DNA from 3 places in the Mesorhizobium koreense genome. Region 2 is predicted to be linked to each of the others. Evidence: predicted binding sites of a transcription regulator. Region 2 holds the regulator's gene; each other region holds the start of a gene.
The links. Region 2 encodes PhoB, which activates phosphate uptake and scavenging genes when phosphate is short. Its sites were predicted from a motif close to TGTCATNNANCTGTCAT; they were not measured.
Positions count from the first base shown of each region.

Region 1: a site for PhoB is predicted at 2,712-2,728, ahead of phnF (phosphonate metabolism transcriptional regulator PhnF). Genes of this name have one in related genera too.
Region 3: a site for PhoB is predicted at 3,691-3,707, ahead of ugpB (sn-glycerol-3-phosphate ABC transporter substrate-binding protein UgpB). Genes of this name have one in related genera too.

Region 1 covers NZ_CP134228.1:4,225,370-4,231,429, forward strand. Annotated here, with positions in the region: gene RBH77_RS20100 (BtaA family protein) at 1-883, opposite strand, end outside; gene RBH77_RS20105 (UDP-2,3-diacylglucosamine diphosphatase) at 985-1,821, opposite strand; gene phnF (phosphonate metabolism transcriptional regulator PhnF) at 1,832-2,692, opposite strand; gene phnG (phosphonate C-P lyase system protein PhnG) at 2,794-3,249, shown strand; gene phnH (phosphonate C-P lyase system protein PhnH) at 3,249-3,857, shown strand; gene RBH77_RS20125 (carbon-phosphorus lyase complex subunit) at 3,861-4,985, shown strand; gene RBH77_RS20130 (alpha-D-ribose 1-methylphosphonate 5-phosphate C-P-lyase PhnJ) at 4,982-5,851, shown strand; gene phnK (phosphonate C-P lyase system protein PhnK) at 5,884-6,060, shown strand, end outside.
Region 2 covers NZ_CP134228.1:870,873-876,932, forward strand. Annotated here, with positions in the region: gene pstA (phosphate ABC transporter permease PstA) at 1-48, shown strand, start outside; gene pstB (phosphate ABC transporter ATP-binding protein PstB) at 45-851, shown strand; gene phoU (phosphate signaling complex protein PhoU) at 876-1,580, shown strand; gene phoB (phosphate regulon transcriptional regulator PhoB) at 1,598-2,287, shown strand; gene RBH77_RS04085 (ROK family protein) at 2,304-3,548, opposite strand; gene xylF (D-xylose ABC transporter substrate-binding protein) at 3,737-4,780, shown strand; gene RBH77_RS04095 (sugar ABC transporter permease) at 4,890-6,060, shown strand, end outside.
Region 3 covers NZ_CP134228.1:2,437,621-2,443,680, forward strand. Annotated here, with positions in the region: gene RBH77_RS11565 (ion channel) at 1-491, shown strand, start outside; gene RBH77_RS11570 (pyridoxal phosphate-dependent aminotransferase) at 653-1,855, opposite strand; gene RBH77_RS11575 (EAL domain-containing protein) at 2,046-2,891, shown strand; gene RBH77_RS11580 (glutathione S-transferase family protein) at 2,989-3,609, shown strand; gene ugpB (sn-glycerol-3-phosphate ABC transporter substrate-binding protein UgpB) at 3,763-5,088, shown strand; gene ugpA (sn-glycerol-3-phosphate ABC transporter permease UgpA) at 5,157-6,041, shown strand; gene ugpE (sn-glycerol-3-phosphate ABC transporter permease UgpE) at 6,051-6,060, shown strand, end outside.

The sequences.
Region 1 (6,060 bases), 1.7 Mb from region 2:
GATAGGGCGGCAATGGCGCGCCATTGCCGTCGCCATAGATGCGGCCGAAGGCCTGCCAGGCGAAGTAATTTTCCGAGAACGGGAAATCGCAGGCAAGCCGTTCCAGGCGTTGACGCAGAACCGTCGTCATGTCGGCCTGTCCAGGGCCGACGAGCGCCTGGTATTGCTGCGGCGGAATGCCAAGACCGAACAGCGAGGATTTGCACCTGGTGGCCCAGCGCACCAGCCTCTTGTCGAATAGAGGCGCCAGCGTCTCTTCGAAGATGCGCCTCTGCTCCTCCATCGTCGTCGCAAGGAGCAGCCTCCGCGGGTCGACGCCGTAGAGGCGTGCCACGAGATGGCCGCATCCGATGAACTGACCCAGCAGGCCGTGCCGATAGAGGTCACGATGAAAGATCGTGATGCGCCGGCGGCCGGAAAACCTCCGCTTCTCCCAATAGGAGCGCGTCTCTGGGTCGAGGATAGGCCGGATGAATTGCTCATAGGCACCGATATTCGCCCGATCGTCGGCCCTGCCATAGAAGCGATAGAATTCCTCGTAGCCAGGCAACGCGCCGAGGGCGGCAAGCTTCAGTCGGTTGAAAGCCACATGGGCGGGATTGAGGTCCACCGCCTCGATCCTCGCCGGATCGGCGATCAGATAGGAAAGAACATTGCAGCCGCCCGATGCGATGGTGACGATGCGGTCGCCCGGCACGATCGCCAGCGCCTCCATGTCGACATCGGGATCCTCCCAGATCTGGGTGTAGACGAGTTTCCTGAAAAGCCGCGCGAAGGCATATTCGGCGAGACCGGCCTGCGAGAAAAGTGGGTTGCGGCGGACGGCGTCATGCAGTCGCGTGCCCGTGCTTCCCCTGTCAAAGGCAACCGTCGATGCTGTCATTGCTCCTGCCCTCGATTTTGGTCATGCGTATCGGCGAGCCTTGATCCGGAACCGGAAGTGCCCGGCGTCAGTGACCTTCAGGATGCCCATTTCCCCGACTCTCATGCCGCTCGTCGCCAGGGCAGCGCCATTGATGGCGTCCGGCTTGCATTGAGAACGCGACTGAACTCCTGCCAGCGGATGATCTCCATGCGGCCGTCGCGATGCTCGACGACGGCGGTGCAGCTCTCTACCCAATCCCCGGTGTTGATGTAGGTGGAGCCGCCGAAATCGCGCATGGCGGCGGAATGGATGTGTCCACAGATGACGCCGTCGACACCGTGCCGTTTCGCCTCGGCGGCAAGCGTTTCCTCGAAGCGGCCGATAAAGCTTACCGCGTTTTTCACCCTGGCTTTTGCCCATGCCGACAACGACCAATAGGTGAAACCCAGTCGGCGTCGGACGATGTTGATGCGCGTCGACAAGGCGAGCGCGGCCACGTAGGCCCAATCGCCGAGGAACGCCAACCATCTTGCATGGCGCACGACGAGGTCGAACGTGTCGCCATGCATGACGAGGTAGCGCCTTCCGTCGGCGGCGTCATGCATGGTGGTTTCGGCGATCTCGATATCCCCGAAATGCAGGCCGCAGAATTCGCGCAGGAACTCATCATGGTTGCCTGGCACATAAACGATGCGAGCACCCTTTCGCGCCTTGCGCAGGAGCTTCTGGATGACGTCATTGTGCGCCTGTGGCCAGTACCAGGAAGAGCGCAACCGCCACCCGTCGACGATATCGCCGACGAGGTAGATCGTCTCGGCATCGTGCTCGCGCAGGAACTCCAGAAGAGCTTCCGCCTGTGCGCCCTTCGTGCCCAGATGCAGGTCGGAGATGAAGAGGCTCCGGTACCGATTGGACTGCCCGGGCTCTTCCGAATCACTTGAGCGGTTATCGATCATGAGCTGCTTTTCAGCAGCGAGCGATGACACGCGAATGACAGGCACGGGCCTCGCAAAAGCCAAGACGATCGGCCCTAAGGAGGCGTGGTGCGTCAGCCTGCCCTCTAACCCGGATCGTCCGCTCCCGACCGTCGTGGGGCTGGATCAAAAGCGTCATGCGATCGGCTGCGAATCGGGTCAGCGAGTATTGGATCGGGGAGCCATCCGGATCGACGTTCACCGCGCGCGTGAAGAGTACGATGGCACCGGGCGACAATCGCAGTTCCCGCGTATCCGCCTCGTCGGCATGACGGGCCTCGACGGTCGTGGACGCACGGCTGTAGTCGGCGATACCCGAGCGCGTCAGGGCTTCTGTAATAGATCCGGTCCGGGCGAAATGTCCGGCAATGTCGGGAAACCGAGTAGCGCCGAACCAGAAGGTGGCGCGGGACACGGGCGTGCCGTCGGCGCTTCCAAGGACCTCGAGGCGAACGGTCTCCTCGCCCGGCTGTAGGTCAAGCGCCTCGGCGACTTCCGTCGATGCGGCCTCGCTTCGGTGGCCAAGAAGTTCGCTCCTGAGGTCGTGGCTCTGGCCTTCCAGCCCGGCGGAGAACCGAGTCTTTTCTCCGATCGGATAGACCAGCCGCCTCTGCCTGCGCACATAGGTGCCCCTCCCCTGCGCGGCTTGGAGCACGCCTTCATGCGCCAATGCCGAGATCGCCGCGCGGACCGTATGGCGATTGACCCCGAAGCGCTCGGCAAGCTCGGTTTCCGGCGGCAGCCGCCCGTTCTGGTCCGCGAGATCGGCCGCGATGCCCAGGCGTATGCGATCGGCGATCTGCCGCCACAGCGACACGCCCGCGCCTCGCTGCAAGCCGGCCGATCCTGCCATCCATCACCTCTTTCCGACCTGTCATCTGCCCGTCATCGAAGGCCGGTAGAAAAGAAATAGCTTATCTAATTGTCTATATCAATAGATGAATTTTGGTGAACATGACTACAGCCGAAACCATCGCCGCGAGAAAAGACCGCATGGGTGTCCTGGCGCGCAGCACCAATGCCAGATTGCAGGAACGCTGGTCGGTACTCGGCATCGATCCCGACTATGGACTGCTACGCGGACCGGAGTTCGGCCTTGTCATGCTGCGCGGCCGTATCGGCGGTACAGGTGAAGCCTTCAATATCGGCGAGGCGACCGTCACACGCGCCAGCGTGAAACTGGAGGACGGAGCCGTCGGCCACGCGATGATGCTGGGACGCGAGCCCGCCAAGGCCGAATTGTCCGCCGTCATCGACGCGGTGTGCCACGACGCGGGCATGGCCGCCCGCATCGACCAGGACCTGATCGAGTCGATCAGGCTGGAACTACAGGCCTCCGACGAGACGCGCCGCAGCCAGACCGCGGCGACGCGTGTCGATTTCTTCACCATGGTCCGGGGAGAAGATTGATGCTTGCCGAGGCGAATGCGCTCGAGGGCGGCTTTTCCAATCCGGTGCTCGACGCACAATCGGTGTTCCGGGCCTTGATGGATGCCATGGCGAGGCCGGGCAGCGTCGCGCGCATGGATGCAAGGGTGACTCCGCCGGCGCCGCTGGATCGCGCGGCGGGCGCCATCGCCTGCACGCTGATCGATGCCGACACGCCATACTGGCTGGATGGCCCGCTCGACGGCGAAGCGCTGAGATCGTGGCTGGCCTTTCATACTGGGGCGCGCTCAACGGCTTCGATGTCCGAGGCTGCCTTCGCACTGGTTGCCGATCCCTCATCCATGCCTCCGTTCGAGCGCTTCGCCCAGGGATTGCAGGAATATCCGGATCGCTCCGCCACGCTGGTGCTACAGCTTGAAGGTCTTGATGGCGGTGCGCCCCTGACCTTCCGGGGACCGGGCATCAAGGACCGGGTGACGATCGCGCCTCGCGGATTGCCCGTTGATTTCGCCGAGCAGTGGCACGCCAACCATAAGCGCTTTCCTTGCGGCCTGGACCTCATTCTCACGGCGGGAAATGCGCTCGCTTGCCTGCCGCGCTCGGCGCGGCTGGTCCCGGCGGAGGGCTGATCGATGTATGTCGCCGTCAAGGGTGGCGAAGCCGCCATCGACAACGCCCATCGCCTGCTGGCCGACCGCCGGCGCGGCGACCGCTCGGTTCCGGCTCTGACCCTCGACCAGATCACGGAGCAGCTTGCCCTCGGGGTAGACCGGGTGATGAGCGAAGGCTCCCTCTACGATCGCAGGCTGGCGGCGCTCGCCATCAAGCAAGCACGCGGCGACCTGATAGAGGCGATCTTTCTCGTCCGCGCCTATCGCACGACGCTGCCGCGCTTCGGCTATGCCGAGCCGGTCGAGACCGGGCAGATGCTGGTCGAGCGCCGCATCTCCGCCTGCTACAAGGACCTGCCCGGCGGGCAGTTGCTCGGCCCGACATTCGACTACACGCATCGCCTGCTCGATGAGGAGTTGGACGGCGATCCGGAAGTCGAGACTGGCAGGACGCGTGAAGGAACGCCCGAGGTGGTCGCGAGCGTCGCCGATATCCTCAGCACCGAGGGACTTATCGAGACCAACGGCGATCTCTCGCCAGCCGAACCAGGCGACATCAATCAGAATCCGATGGAATTTCCGCTGTCGCGCGCCATGCGGCTGCAGAGCCTCGCGCGTGGCGACGAGGGCTTCCTTCTGGCGCTCGGCTATTCGACGCAGCGCGGATACGCCCGCTCGCATCCCTTCGCCGGCGAAATCCGTATCGGCGAAGTCGAAGTCGAGACACTCGTCCCGGAACTTGGTTTCGCCGTGCCTCTCGGCCGCGTCCAGGTCACCGAATGCCAGATGGTGAACCAGTTCAAGGGCAGCGCCAAGGCGCCGCCTCAGTTCACGCGCGGCTACGGGCTGGTCTTCGGGCAATCGGAGCGCAAGGCGATGGCGATGGCGCTGTGCGACCGGGCGCTGCGGGCGGAAGAACTCGGCGAAGATATCGTAGCGCCGCCGCAGGACCAGGAATTCGTCATCTCCCATTGCGACAACGTGCAAGCGACCGGCTTCGTCGAGCATCTGAAGCTACCCCACTACGTGGATTTCCAGGCGGAACTCGGCCTCGTTCGCACGATGCGCGCCGAACATGCAGCGCGTCAGGCGGATAGCCGGCCCGATGATGTTCCGGCTGGCGAAGTGCAGGAGGCCGCCGAATGAACGCGCCAACCTACAACTTCGCCTATCTGGACGATCAGACCAAACGCATGATCCGGCGCGCCATCCTGAAGGCGATCGCCATTCCCGGCTACCAGGTGCCCTTCGCCAGCCGCGAGATGCCTATGCCCTATGGCTGGGGCACGGGCGGCGTGCAGGTCACCGCCTCCATCCTCGGGCCGCTCGACGTGCTCAAGGTCATCGACCAGGGCGCCGACGATACGACCAATGCAGTGTCCATCCGAAAGTTCTTCCAGCGGGTCGCGGCAGTGGCGACGACGACGCGCACCGCCGACGCCACCATCATCCAAACCCGCCATCGCATCCCGGAAACCCCGCTCTCCGAAGGACAGGTGCTCGTCTATCAGGTGCCGATACCCGAACCCCTGCGTTTTCTCGAGCCACGCGAAACCGAGACACGCAAGATGCATGCGCTCGAGGAATACGGGCTGATGCATGTGAAGCTCTACGAGGACATCGCACGCAACGGCCATATCGCCACGACTTATGCCTATCCGGTGAAAGTCGAGGGCCGCTATGTCATGGATCCTTCGCCGACGCCGAAATTCGACAATCCGAAGATGCACATGTCGGCGGCACTGCAGCTCTTCGGAGCCGGCCGAGAGAAGCGTATCTATGCGCTACCGCCCTATACCGAAGTCGTCAGCCTCGATTTCGAGGACCATCCATTCGAGGTGCAGCGGTTCGAACAATCGTGCGCGCTGTGCGGCGCCGACGGGGTCTATCTAGACGAGGTCGTTCTCGACGATGCTGGCCGGCGCATGTTCGTCTGTTCCGACACCGACCACTGCGAGACGCGCCGCGCCGAAGGCTTCCGCGGCGAACTCTCCGGAGAGGCCGCGCAATGACCGTCAGTCTTCCCGCAAAGAGCGTCATGGATATGGAAGGCGAAGCGCTGCCGCTTCTGTCGGTGCGCTCCATGACGAAGACCTATGGAGACCGTATCGGCTGCGCCGATGTCAGCTTCGACGTGTGGCCAGGCGAGGTGATGGCCGTCGTCGGTGAATCCGGCTCCGGCAAGACGACGCTTCTCAACTGCATTTCGACCAGACTGGAA
Region 2 (6,060 bases):
TTGAGCATCGTCGCACGCGCCCTTACCGTCCGGAGAGAGGACAGATGACACAAATGCTGTCGCCGACATCCATCGCCGCCAGCCGGCCGGCCGCCGAAGAGGTGAAGCTCGAGGTGAGCAACCTCAATTTCTTCTACGACCGGACGCGGGCGCTGAAGGATATATCGCTGTCGCTGCCGGCGAAGAGCGTGACCGCCTTCATCGGGCCTTCCGGCTGCGGGAAATCGACGCTTCTGCGCGTCTTCAACCGCATCTACGAACTCTATCCGAAGCAGCGGGCCGAAGGCGAGGTGCTCCTCGACGGCCGCAACATCCTCGACAAAGGGCAGGACCTGAACCTGCTTCGCGCCCAGGTCGGCATGGTCTTCCAGAAGCCGACGCCCTTTCCGATGACCATCTACGAAAACATCGCCTTCGGCATCCGGCTCTACGAGAAACTGCCGAGGTCCGAAATCGACGGTAGGGTCGAGGAAGCGCTGAAGCGCGCCGCGCTCTGGACCGAGGTGAAGGACAAGCTCAACGCCAGCGGACTCAGCCTCTCCGGCGGCCAGCAGCAGCGGCTCTGCATCGCGCGCACGGTCGCGGTGAAGCCGGAGGTGATCCTGCTCGATGAACCGGCCTCCGCGCTCGACCCGCTCTCGACCGCGAAGATCGAGGAGTTGATCGACGAATTGCAGGCCGACTACACGATCGTCATCGTCACCCACAACATGCAGCAGGCCGCCCGCGTGTCGGCCCGCACGGCCTTCATGTATCTCGGTGAACTCATCGAATTCGGCGACACCGAGCAGATCTTCACCTCGCCGCATGACAAGCGCACCCAGGACTACATCACGGGCCGCTTCGGCTAGCCCCGCCTTCACAGGGACCGGATCATGAGAGAGCATACCGTCACCGCTTTCGACGAGGATCTGAAGGCCGTCGACCGGCTGATCCACGAGATGGGCGACCTCGCCGCCGCGATGGTCGGATCGGCGACCCGCGCGCTGCTCGACCTCGACAACCCGCTCGCCCACCACGTCGTGTCGCAGGACGCGGTGATGGACGCCATGCAGCGCGATCTCGACGAGCGGGCGATCACGCTGATCGCACGCCGCCAGCCGGTGGCGGGCGATCTGCGTTCGGTGGTGGGCGCCATCCGCATGGCAGCCGACCTGGAGCGGATCGGCGATCTGGCCAAGAACATCGCCAAGCGCGTCGGCGCGGTGGGCGAGGCGGTGCCGCCGCGCCGGTTCGCCCATGGCATCGACGCCATGACCGATCTCGTCCTCGGGCAGGTCGAGGGGGTCGTGCGCAAATACGAGGAGCGCGATGCGGAGGGGTTGAGCGGATTGCGCAGCGACGACGAGAAGATCGACATCCAGTATACGGCGGTCTTCCGCGAACTTCTGACCTATATGATGGAGGACCCGCGCAACATCACTGCCTGCACGCATCTCCTGTTCTGCGCCAAGAACCTCGAGCGGATCGGGGACCATGTGACCAATATCGCGGAAAACGGCTATTATATCGTCACGGGCCGGCAACTTTCGCCCGACCGGCCGAAGCAGGACGAAACGGCGAACGTACTGGCGGAATAGCAGACAGGCCGATGCCGATGATCGCACCGAAAATCCTGGTGGTGGAGGACGAAGAGCCGCTCTCCGTGCTCCTGCGCTACAATCTGGAGTCCGAAGGCTACCAGGTCGAAACGGTCATGCGCGGCGACGAAGCCGAGATCAGGCTGAGGGAGAACGTGCCGGACCTTCTCGTGCTCGACTGGATGCTGCCAAGCATCTCCGGCATCGAGCTTTGCCGCCGGCTCCGCATAAGACCCGAGACCGAACGCCTGCCGGTGATCATGCTGACGGCGCGCGGCGAGGAAAGCGACCGGGTGCGCGGGCTCTCGACCGGCGCCGACGACTATCTCGTCAAGCCGTTCTCCATGCCCGAATTCGTGGCACGCGTGCGGGCGCTCCTGCGGCGGGCGAAACCCGAGACACTTTCAAACGTGCTCAAGGTCGGCGACATCGTACTCGATCGCGAGACGCATCGCGTCTATCGCGGGGAGGCCGAGATCAGGCTCGGCCCGACCGAATTCCGCCTGCTCGAATTCCTTATGCGCAGCCCCGGCCGCGTCTTCTCGCGCGGCCAGTTGCTCGACAATGTGTGGGGCGAAACCATCTATATCGACGAGCGCACGGTCGACGTCCATGTCGGGCGCCTGCGCAAGGCGGTCAATGACGGCCGCTTGCCGGACGTCATCCGCACGATCCGCGGCGCCGGCTATTCCATTCAGGAGAGCTGACCAGCGTCCTGCGGCTTCAGGCAACCGCCCTCCCGCGTGCGGCCACGGAGGGCGGGTTTCCGGCGGCGAAAACCTCCTGGTCGAGGAAGGTCAGCGCGCGCATGGCGCAGCCTTCGCGGATAAGTGAAAGCTGGTCCGGCTCGGTGGCGAACGATATCGCTTCCTCGTGCTGGCCGCCGACGGTCCTCGCGATCGCGGCGCGCATCGGTCCCTCGATCAGGTCGAAGGCGCGCGCGCCGATACCGACCATCGCGACGGGCGCCGGATCGATCAGCGCGAACAGGCTGCCGAGGCCAAGGCCGATCGCCTCCCCGGCTTGCGCGTAGGCTCTCCGCTCCGGTCCGTCATGCGTACGCGCCGCCTCGGCGAGCGCCAGCATATCCCGGTCCTCGATATCGGCGATGAAATGGTCGCGGTCGGGCAGGGCGTGGGCGTTGCGCCAGATCGCATAATTGCCGGCATAGGCCTCGATGCAGCCGCGCCGTCCGCAGCGGCAGAGATCGCCGTCCGGGATATGGATCATGTGGCCGAACTCGCCGCCGGAAGAGCGCGTGCCTGTGAAGAGTTCGCCGTTCAGGAAGAGGCCCATGCCGATACCGTTCGACAGGAGCACGGAGACGAAATTGTCGCGATAGCGCTCCGGGTCGCGCCAGCGCAGCGCCACCGCCGTCATGTTGCAATCGTTCTCCACCGTGACCGGAAGGCCGAACGCCTTCTCCAGCGCATCCCCGAAGCGGATATTCCGGTGCGGCGTGATCGGCGACCAGAGCATCGCCGCTCCGCCTGAATCGGCGACGCCCTGCACGGCAAAGGAAATGCGCATCACCCTCGATCCGGCGGCGGCGCTTCTGGAGACGAGGCGGCCGACAATCCCGACCGCCTCCGCGATCAGCTCGTCCCGCGCAAGCGTCATCGTCGACAGCCTGCACTGCTCGGCCGCCACGATATTCCCGGCATAGTCGAGGAGCGTCGCGGAAAGCGTGTTCAGCGCCAGCAGCATCGTGACGACCGAACTCGTTTCGGGATTGAGGCCGAGAGCCACCTGCGGCCGGCCGCGTTTCGACACCGCCGTCCCGCCCTTCACCTCGGTGAGAATGCCTTCCTCGATCAGGTCGGCCGAAATCGCCGAAATGGTGGAATGGCTGAGCCCCGTAATTCCGGCGATCTCCGTACGCGAGGGTTGCCGGGCGCGGCGGACGGCGGAGATGATCATGGCACGATTGCGCCGCCTGAGATCGTCGTGGCGGATTCCGACCGTCATTTACACAATTCCTCCCGTGCCGTCGGGCGTCGGATCCAGCCGGGGCCGATCGGAGCCGCATGACAGCGCGTGAAGTATATTGACATGGATAAAAGAGTGAGTCATTCTTTTTTTCGAAGCTCGAAATAAAGAGCTTCCCAGAGACCGACGGTCTATTCATCGCGCCGGTTCGGCGCAGGGAGGAAATCATGGGAAAGTTTACGGCCGCCTTGCTGGCGGGTGCCGCGATCACGCTTTCGTTCTCGACGTTTGCTCAGGCGAAGGACAAGATCATCGGCGTGTCCTGGTCGAACTTCCAGGAAGAGCGCTGGAAGACGGACGAGGCCGCGATCAAGAAGCAGCTCGAGGCCGATGGCGATAAATATATTTCCGCTGACGCCCAATCCTCTGCGGAAAAGCAGTTGAGCGACATCGAGAGCCTGATCTCGCAGGGCGCCAACGCGCTCATCGTGCTGGCCCAGGACTCCTCGGCGATCGGCCCGGCCATCCAGAAAGCGACGGACGAAGGCATTCCGGTAGTCGGGTATGACCGGCTGATCGAGAATCCGGAAGCGTTCTATCTCACCTTCGACAACAAGGAAGTCGGCCGCATGCAGGCGCAGGCGGTCTTCGCCGTGAAGCCGGAAGGCAATTACGTCTTCATCAAGGGCTCGTCGGCCGACCCGAACGCGGATTTCCTGTTTTCCGGCCAGATGGAAGTGCTGAAGGCTGCCATGGATGCCGGCAAGATCAAGAATGTCGGCGAGGCCTATACAGACGGCTGGCTGCCGGCGAACGCCCAGAAGAACATGGAGCAGTTCCTGACGACCAACAACAACAAGGTCGACGCGGTGGTCGCTTCCAATGACGGCACGGCCGGCGGTGCGATCGCGGCACTTGCCGCGCAGGGCCTTGCCGGCTCCGTGCCGGTTTCGGGACAGGACGGCGACCATGCGGCGCTGAACCGTATCGCTCTCGGTACCCAGACCGTGTCGGTGTGGAAGGATGCGCGCGAACTCGGCAAGAAAGCGGCCGAAATCGCTTCCATGCTCGCCGACGGCAAGAAGATGACCGAGATACCGGGCGTCCAGAAATTCGACGGCGGGCCGAAGCATGTCGAGATGAACTCGATCTTCCTGAAGCCGCTCCCGATCACCAAGGACAATCTCGACGTGGTGATCGATGCCGGCTGGATCAAGAAGGACGAAGTCTGCCAGGGCGTGAAGGCCGGAACCGTCAAGGTCTGCGGCTGAGCTTCGACAGATCGCGCCGCCGCGGTTTGACCAGAACCGCGGCGGCCACGTAATATGGCAGTTAGCGCGGCAGACGCGGTGGCTCGCTTTGCCGCGCGGGGAGGAAGCCATGTCCGATTCGACCGCGCCGCTCGACCGCGCCCGGGCGGCGGAACTCAGTCCCCTGAAATCGTTCCTCAGGGCGACCGAAATCGACACCCGCATGCTCGGGATGGTGGGGGCGCTGGCCCTTATCTGGATCGTTTTCCATATCCTGACGGGCGGGCTGTTCTTGACGCCGCGCAACCTCTGGAACCTTTCGGTCCAGTCTGCCTCGATCGCCGTCATGGCGACGGGCATGGTGCTGGTCATCGTGACGCGCAACATCGACCTGTCCGTCGGCTCCATGCTCGGCTTCATCGGCATGATCATGGGGGTGACGCAGACCGAGTTCCTTCCCAAACTGCTCGGCTACGAGCATCCGACGATCTGGATCATCGCGCTCGCGGTCGGTCTGGTCCTCGGTCTGGTCCTCGGCGCCTTCCAGGGCTTTCTTATCGCCTATCTGGAAATCCCGTCCTTCATCGTGACGCTTGGCGGCCTTCTGGTCTGGCGCGGCGCCGCGTGGTGGGTGACGAGCGGCCGTACCGTGGCGCCCATGGACGAGACGTTCAAGCTCATGGGAGGCGGGCCGCAGGGGTCGATCGGCGCCACATGGAGCTGGGTGGTGGGGATCGTGGCCTGCCTCCTCGTCGTCCTCGCCCTCATCAACGGGCGAGTGCAGCGCAGCCGCTTCCGCTTTCCGCAACGCCCCGTCTGGGCGGAATTCTTCCTGGGCGGCGTGACCTGCATCGCCATCCTGGCGGCGGTCGGTGTCGCCAATTCCTATCCGTGGCCGATCGGCATCGTGCGCCGCTATGCCCAAGCGCATAACATCACCATCCCCGACGGCGGGCTGTTCATCGCGCACGGTATCGCCATACCGGTGCTGATCGCGATTGCGGCCGGCGCGGTCATGACCTTCCTCGCGACGCGCACGCGTTTCGGCCGCTACGTGTTCGCCATCGGCGGCAATCCGGAGGCGGCCGAACTTGCCGGCATCAACACGCGCTGGGTGACGGTGAAGGTCTTCATGCTGATGGGCATGCTGACGGCGGTGAGCGGCGCCATCTCGATCGCGCGGCTGAACGCGGCGACCAACGCGCAGGGCACGCTGGACGAGCTTCTGGTGATCGCGGCGTCCGTCATCGGCGGCACGTCGCTCGCCGGCGGCGTCGGCACGGTCGCGGGTGCCATGCTCG
Region 3 (6,060 bases), 1.6 Mb from region 2:
TGACGCTGCTCTTTCCCTACACCCTCTTCAACCTCGGCTTCCTGCGTATCCTGAGGCTATGGACCATCTCGCGGAGCGGTACGATCTGGCGACCGCTCGAACGGCGTGGCTACGGCATGTGGCGGGATGATGTTCAGGCGGTGATGAACCTCCTGACTTTCCTGCTGCTTGCCGCGAGCTTCGTCTATGTGAGCTTCTACCGGGGCGGCAATGGCCTGGAGGGCTATGTCGATGCACTCTACGTCACGGTGGCGACGGTGACGACGACCGGCTTCGGCGACGTCGTTTTGCCCGGTATCTGGGGCAAGCTCACCTCGATCGTCATCATGATCGTCGGCATTACCTTGTTTGTGCGGCTGGCCCGCTCGATCTTCCGGCCGTTCAAGGTCCTCTTTCCATGCCCCGAATGCGCGCTGCAGCGCCATGACGTCGACGCGGTCTATTGCAAGGCGTGCGGGCACAAGCTCAAAATCCCCGACGAAGGGGAGTAGAGACCGTCCATAAAGCCGTGCGGCCGGGCTGCAAATGGCGCTCGGCTGCGCTCCGGTGCTCGCCGATCACTGTTTTTGCCTCGGCACGTGACGGCTTTTGAACGGTCTTTCGCGTGAAAAGAATTGCCGGCCTGGGGCGGATGCTGCCCGCCCCGAAAGCCTCAACTCAGGCCTGTCGTGAAGCGCTGGATGCGGATGCAGGCCTCTTCCAGTAGCTCTTCCGAGGTGGCGTAGGAGATGCGGAAGTTCGGCCCGAGACCGAAGGCCGAGCCATGGACGACCGCAACGCCTTCTGCTTCCAGAAGTTCGGTGACGAAATCCTCGTCGGTGCCGATCACCTTGCCGGACGGAGCCTTCTTGCCGATCAGCGCCGCGCAAGACGGGTAAACGTAGAAGGCGCCTTCCGGCACGGGGCAGGTGATGCCGCGCGCCTGGTTGAGCATCGATACGACGAGGTCGCGGCGGTTCTGGAAGATAGCCTTGTTCTTCGCGACGAAATCCTGCGGGCCGTTCAGCGCCTCGACCGAGGCCCATTGCGCGATGGTGCAGGCGCCCGAGGTCTGCTGGCCCTGGATCATGTCCATCGCCTTGATGAGCTGGATCGGGCCGGCGGCGTAGCCGATGCGCCAGCCGGTCATGGCATAGGCCTTCGACACGCCGTTCATGGTCAGTGTGCGCTCGTAGAGCTTCGGCTCTACCTCCGCGATGGTGCGGAAGGTGAAATCGCCATAGGTCAGGTGCTCGTACATGTCGTCCGTCAGCACCCAGACGTTCGGATGCCTCAGGAGCACGTCGGCTACCGCGCGCAACTCCGCTTCGGTGTAGGCGGCGCCGGAGGGGTTCGACGGCGAGTTGAAGATCAGCCACTTGGTCTTCGGCGTGATGACCTTTTCAAGGGCTTCCGGCGTCAGCTTGAAGCCGTTGTCGATGGAGGTCTCGGCATAGACTGACGTGCCGTTGCAGATCGCCACCATCTCCGGGTAGCTGACCCAGTAGGGGCGCGGGATCACCACCTCGTCGCCGGGGTTCAGCGTCGCCATCAGCGCGTTGAACAGGATCTGCTTGCCGCCGGTGCCGACGATAGTCTGCTCCGGCCTGTAGTCGAGATTGTTCTCGCGCTTGAACTTCGCCGCGATGGCCTCGCGCAGCGGCGCGATCCCCGAAACCGGCGGGTATTTGGTTTCGCCGCGCCGGATCGCATCGATTGCGGCGTTCTTGATGTTGTCGGGCGTGTCGAAATCCGGCTCGCCGGCGCCGAGACCGATCACATCCCGACCTTTCGCCTTGAGGTCGCGCGCCTTCTGGCTGACCGCGATGGTCGCGGAAGGCTTCACGCGTGAAAGAGCGTCGGCGAGGAAGGCCATTGGAATGTCTCCATAAGGGGAAAATTGCCGCGTTTCTCATGTCCGATCCCGCGCCGAATCGCAAGGCTCGATCGACGGGACCAGGACTGAATCCCTGTCATTAACCGCTGGTCAAAGCTTCCCTGCCACAATCCGGGGAACAGGGGTTCACGGCTGCCTTTTTGGCAGCCAGGTCGCCGGAAACTGGAAAATGAAGCATCCCCGGCGTGTCAGCGACGCTATTGTCGCCGACGAGATCGGCATCGAGTACGGCCGCTACGGCGACTTCATCCTGAAGAGCGCCTACCAGAAGATATTCCGCCGCGAGGACGGGTTGTTGCGCCCCTTTGCCGTCGAGGGGCTCGTCATGCCGTTCCAAGACGGCCAGCCCATGCCGCCCGAAGCCCTTTTCGAAGCGATTCCTGCCGAGGACGAGGTCTTCGTGGAGAGCATGTGCCGCACGCTGCATTTGAGGAACTACGGCAATATCGGCGAGCCGGGGCTGGTTCTCTTCTTCAATTTCGACCCCCGCACCAACAGCGATTTCGCGGTGACGGTGAAGGAACTGGAGTTCATCGCCGGCCGCTACGGCGAAATCCAGCTCGACAGCCACCTGCTCGTCTGCGAGATCATCGAGACCGAGGCGCAGGATATCGACACGCTCGTCAGGATCACGGAGGAGATGCGCCGCCATGGCATCCGGCTCGCGGTCGATGATTTCGGTGTCGGCGATTCCGACCTGGAGCGGGTGAAATTGCTTCGACCTGATATCCTCAAGATCGATGGCGCGTGGTTCCGCCAGATCGCTGCTGTTCCGGCCGCCGCCGGCCTGTTCAAGTCTTTCGTCACCGGCCTGCACGGCCTTGGTGCGAAGGCCCTGATCGAAGGTGTTGAAACGCCGGAGCAGTTGGCGTGCGCGATCGATGCGGACGCCGACTATCTGCAGGGCTTTCTCTTTTCGCGGCCGAAACTCGCCGGCACGGTCTTCGACCCCGCATCGCTCAGGATCGATACGCTGCTCGAGCCGCATGCCAACGTGGTCCAATTGTTCAAGTAAGAACAATCAGCCGCGTTGATCCGTGCGGCAAAAATATTCATTTTGGCGCGCAGACAAGGTTGATCATAGTCCGCCTTTCACCACGGAGACGCCGGTCATGATCACCCTCTACGGCTCACTCGACAGCGGCAATTGCTACAAGCCGAGGCTGCTTGCCGCCAAGCTTGGCCTGCCGTTCCGGCATGTCGAAATCAGTTCGCGTGACGGCTCGACGCGGACGGACGCGTTCCTGGCGCGGAATCCGAATGGCAAGGTGCCTCTGTTGGAACTGGAGGACGGTCGTCTCCTGTGGGAATCGAACGCAATACTTCTTTATATGGCCGAAGGGACGCGTTTCCTGCCGAGCGATCGCTACGGGCGCGGCGTGGTCCACCAATGGCTCTTCTTCGAACAGTACAGCCATGAACCATATGTCGCGGTGCGCCGGGCGCTCGTCCGCTATCCGGAACGCGCCGCGATGGCCACGCCGGAAAGGCTTGCCGAGACGCTCGCCGGTGGCAATAGGGCGCTCGGCGTGATGGAGACGCAATTGGCGAAGGCGCCTTTCATTGCCGGCCGGTCCATCACCGTCGCCGATATCGCGCTCTTCGCCTACACGCAGGACGCCGAATATGCCGGTTTTGACCTCGGCTCATACCCGGCCGTGACGGCTTGGCTCGACCGTGTCAGGGCCGATCCGGGGCACGTGCAACTCGAATGGACGCCGCCGGAACTGTGATCTTCGCTTTTGGTGCGTTTGAATCGCGGATTAATTTCGGTTATGCGCAAGTCTGGACTAGACATCGGCCTCGGCTGATGCTGTCATCCGGTCGTAATAAAAGCCGACCAATAAGCGAACCGCATCAAACGGCTTTCTATGGGAGAGAATAACATGAAGTTCCGAACCCTTCTCGCCGCGGCAACGGCGCTTGCGATGATGTCGCCGGTCGTCGCCGAAGCGAAGACCCAGATCCAGTGGTGGCACGCAATGGGCGGCGCGCTCGGGCAGAAGCTCGAAGCCATCGTGGCCGGCTACAACAAATCGCAGGACAATTACGAGGTGGTGCCGACCTACAAGGGCAGCTATCCCGAGACCATGACGGCCGCCATCGCGGCTTTCCGTGCCCACCAGCAGCCCGACATCGTGCAGGTCTACGAGGTCGGCACCGGCACGATGATGGCCGCCAAGGGCGCCGTCTATCCGGTCTACCAGCTCATGAAGGACACTGGCGAAGCGTTCAACCCCAAGGATTACCTGGCGGCGGTTGTCGGCTACTATACCGATACGAACGGCAATATGCTGTCGCTGCCGTTCAACTCCTCCACGCCGATCCTCTATTACAACAAAAACGTCTTCAAGAAGGCCGGCCTCGACCCCAATACGCCGCCCAAGACGTGGGAAGATGTCGAAAGCTATTCCAAGAAGATCATGGATTCGGGTGCGGCCAAATGCGGCTTCACCTCGGGCTGGATCTCCTGGGTGCAGCTCGAAAACTTCTCGGCCTGGCACAATCTGCCGATCGGGACGGAAGAGAACGGTTTCGGCGGGCTTGACGCGCGCCTCAGCTTCAACGGTCCGATCCAGGCCCGGCACTGGGACAATCTGAAGAAGTGGCAAGACAACGGCATCTTCCAGTATGGCGGACCCGTGGGCGGCAATGATGCGGGACCGAAATTCTATTCGCAGGAATGCGCCATCTACATGAACTCCTCGGCTTCGCGCGCCGACATTCTTGCCAATTCCAAGGGTTTCGATGTCGGCATCGGCATGCTGCCATACTATTCCGACGTAAAGGGTGCTCCGCAGAATTCGATCATCGGCGGCGCAACGCTGTGGGTCCTGCAGGGCAAGGACAAGGATCACTACAAGGGCGTGGCGGACTTCTTCCACTACCTGTCCTCGGCCGAAGTCCAGGCCGACTGGCACCAGTTCTCCGGCTACCTGCCAATCACCAAGGCTGCCTATGAACTCGGCCAGAAGCAGGGCTATTACGAGAAGAATCCGGGTGCCGACGTCGCCATCAAGCAGATGACGCTCAATCCGCCTACGGCGAATTCGAAAGGCCTGCGCTTCGGTAACTACGTGCAGGTGCGCCAGATCATCGACGAGGAATTCCAGAGCTTGCTGGCAGGAAAGAAAACCGGCCAGGAGGCGCTCGATGCCGTCGTCAAGCGGGGCAACGAACTGATCGCCGAATTCCAGAAGGCCAACGAATAGTCTATCGACCTTCACGAAGCCCGCGCCAAGGCGCGGGCTTCACATATCTCCTCTCCCCGGGTCGGTAGATGCAGACGAAGCGCACCCTCTTCCGCAGCAAGACGCTGCCCTATCTGCTCATTCTGCCGCAGATGGCGGTCACGGTCATTTTCTTCCTTTGGCCCGCCGCGCAGGCGGTGCGCCAGTCGTTCATGCGCGAAGACGCCTTCGGCTTCAAAACGACCTTCGTGTGGTTCGACAATTACGCCCGCCTGTTTTCGGATCCGACATATGAGAACTCGCTTCGGGTCACGCTCGTATTCGCGGTCGGCGTTGCGCTTCTATCCCTGATCTCGGCGCTCGTCCTGGCGCTGGCGGTCGACCGCACGATCCGCTCCAGCCAGGTCTACACCACGCTGCTCGTCTGGCCTTACGCCGTGGCGCCGGCGGTGGCCGGCATCCTGTGGTGGTTCATGTTCAACCCGACGATCGGGATCCTTCCCTATCTGCTCAGCTTCGTCGATTATCACTGGGACCACTCGCTATCGGGGTTCGACGCCATGATCCTCGTCATCATCGCATCGAGCTGGAAGCAGATTTCCTATAATTTCCTGTTCTTCGTCGCAGGTTTGCAGGCCATCCCGAAATCGCTTGTCGAGGCCGCCGCGATCGACGGGGCGGGGCCCTATAAACGCTTCTTCACCATCATTTTCCCTCTCCTGTCGCCGACGACCTTCTTCCTGCTGGTAATCAACACCGTCTACGCCATGTTCGACACTTTCGCGGTTATTCACGCCACGACGCAGGGCGGCCCGGCGCAGGCCACCAACACGCTTGTCTACAAGGTTTTCCAGGACGGTTTCATCGGCCTGAACATCGGCTCCTCCGCCACGCAGTCGGTGGTGCTGATGGTCATCGTGATCGCACTTACCTTCATCCAGTTCCGCTGGATCGAGCGCAATGTTCAGTATTGAGGCGCGCGCATGATCGAAA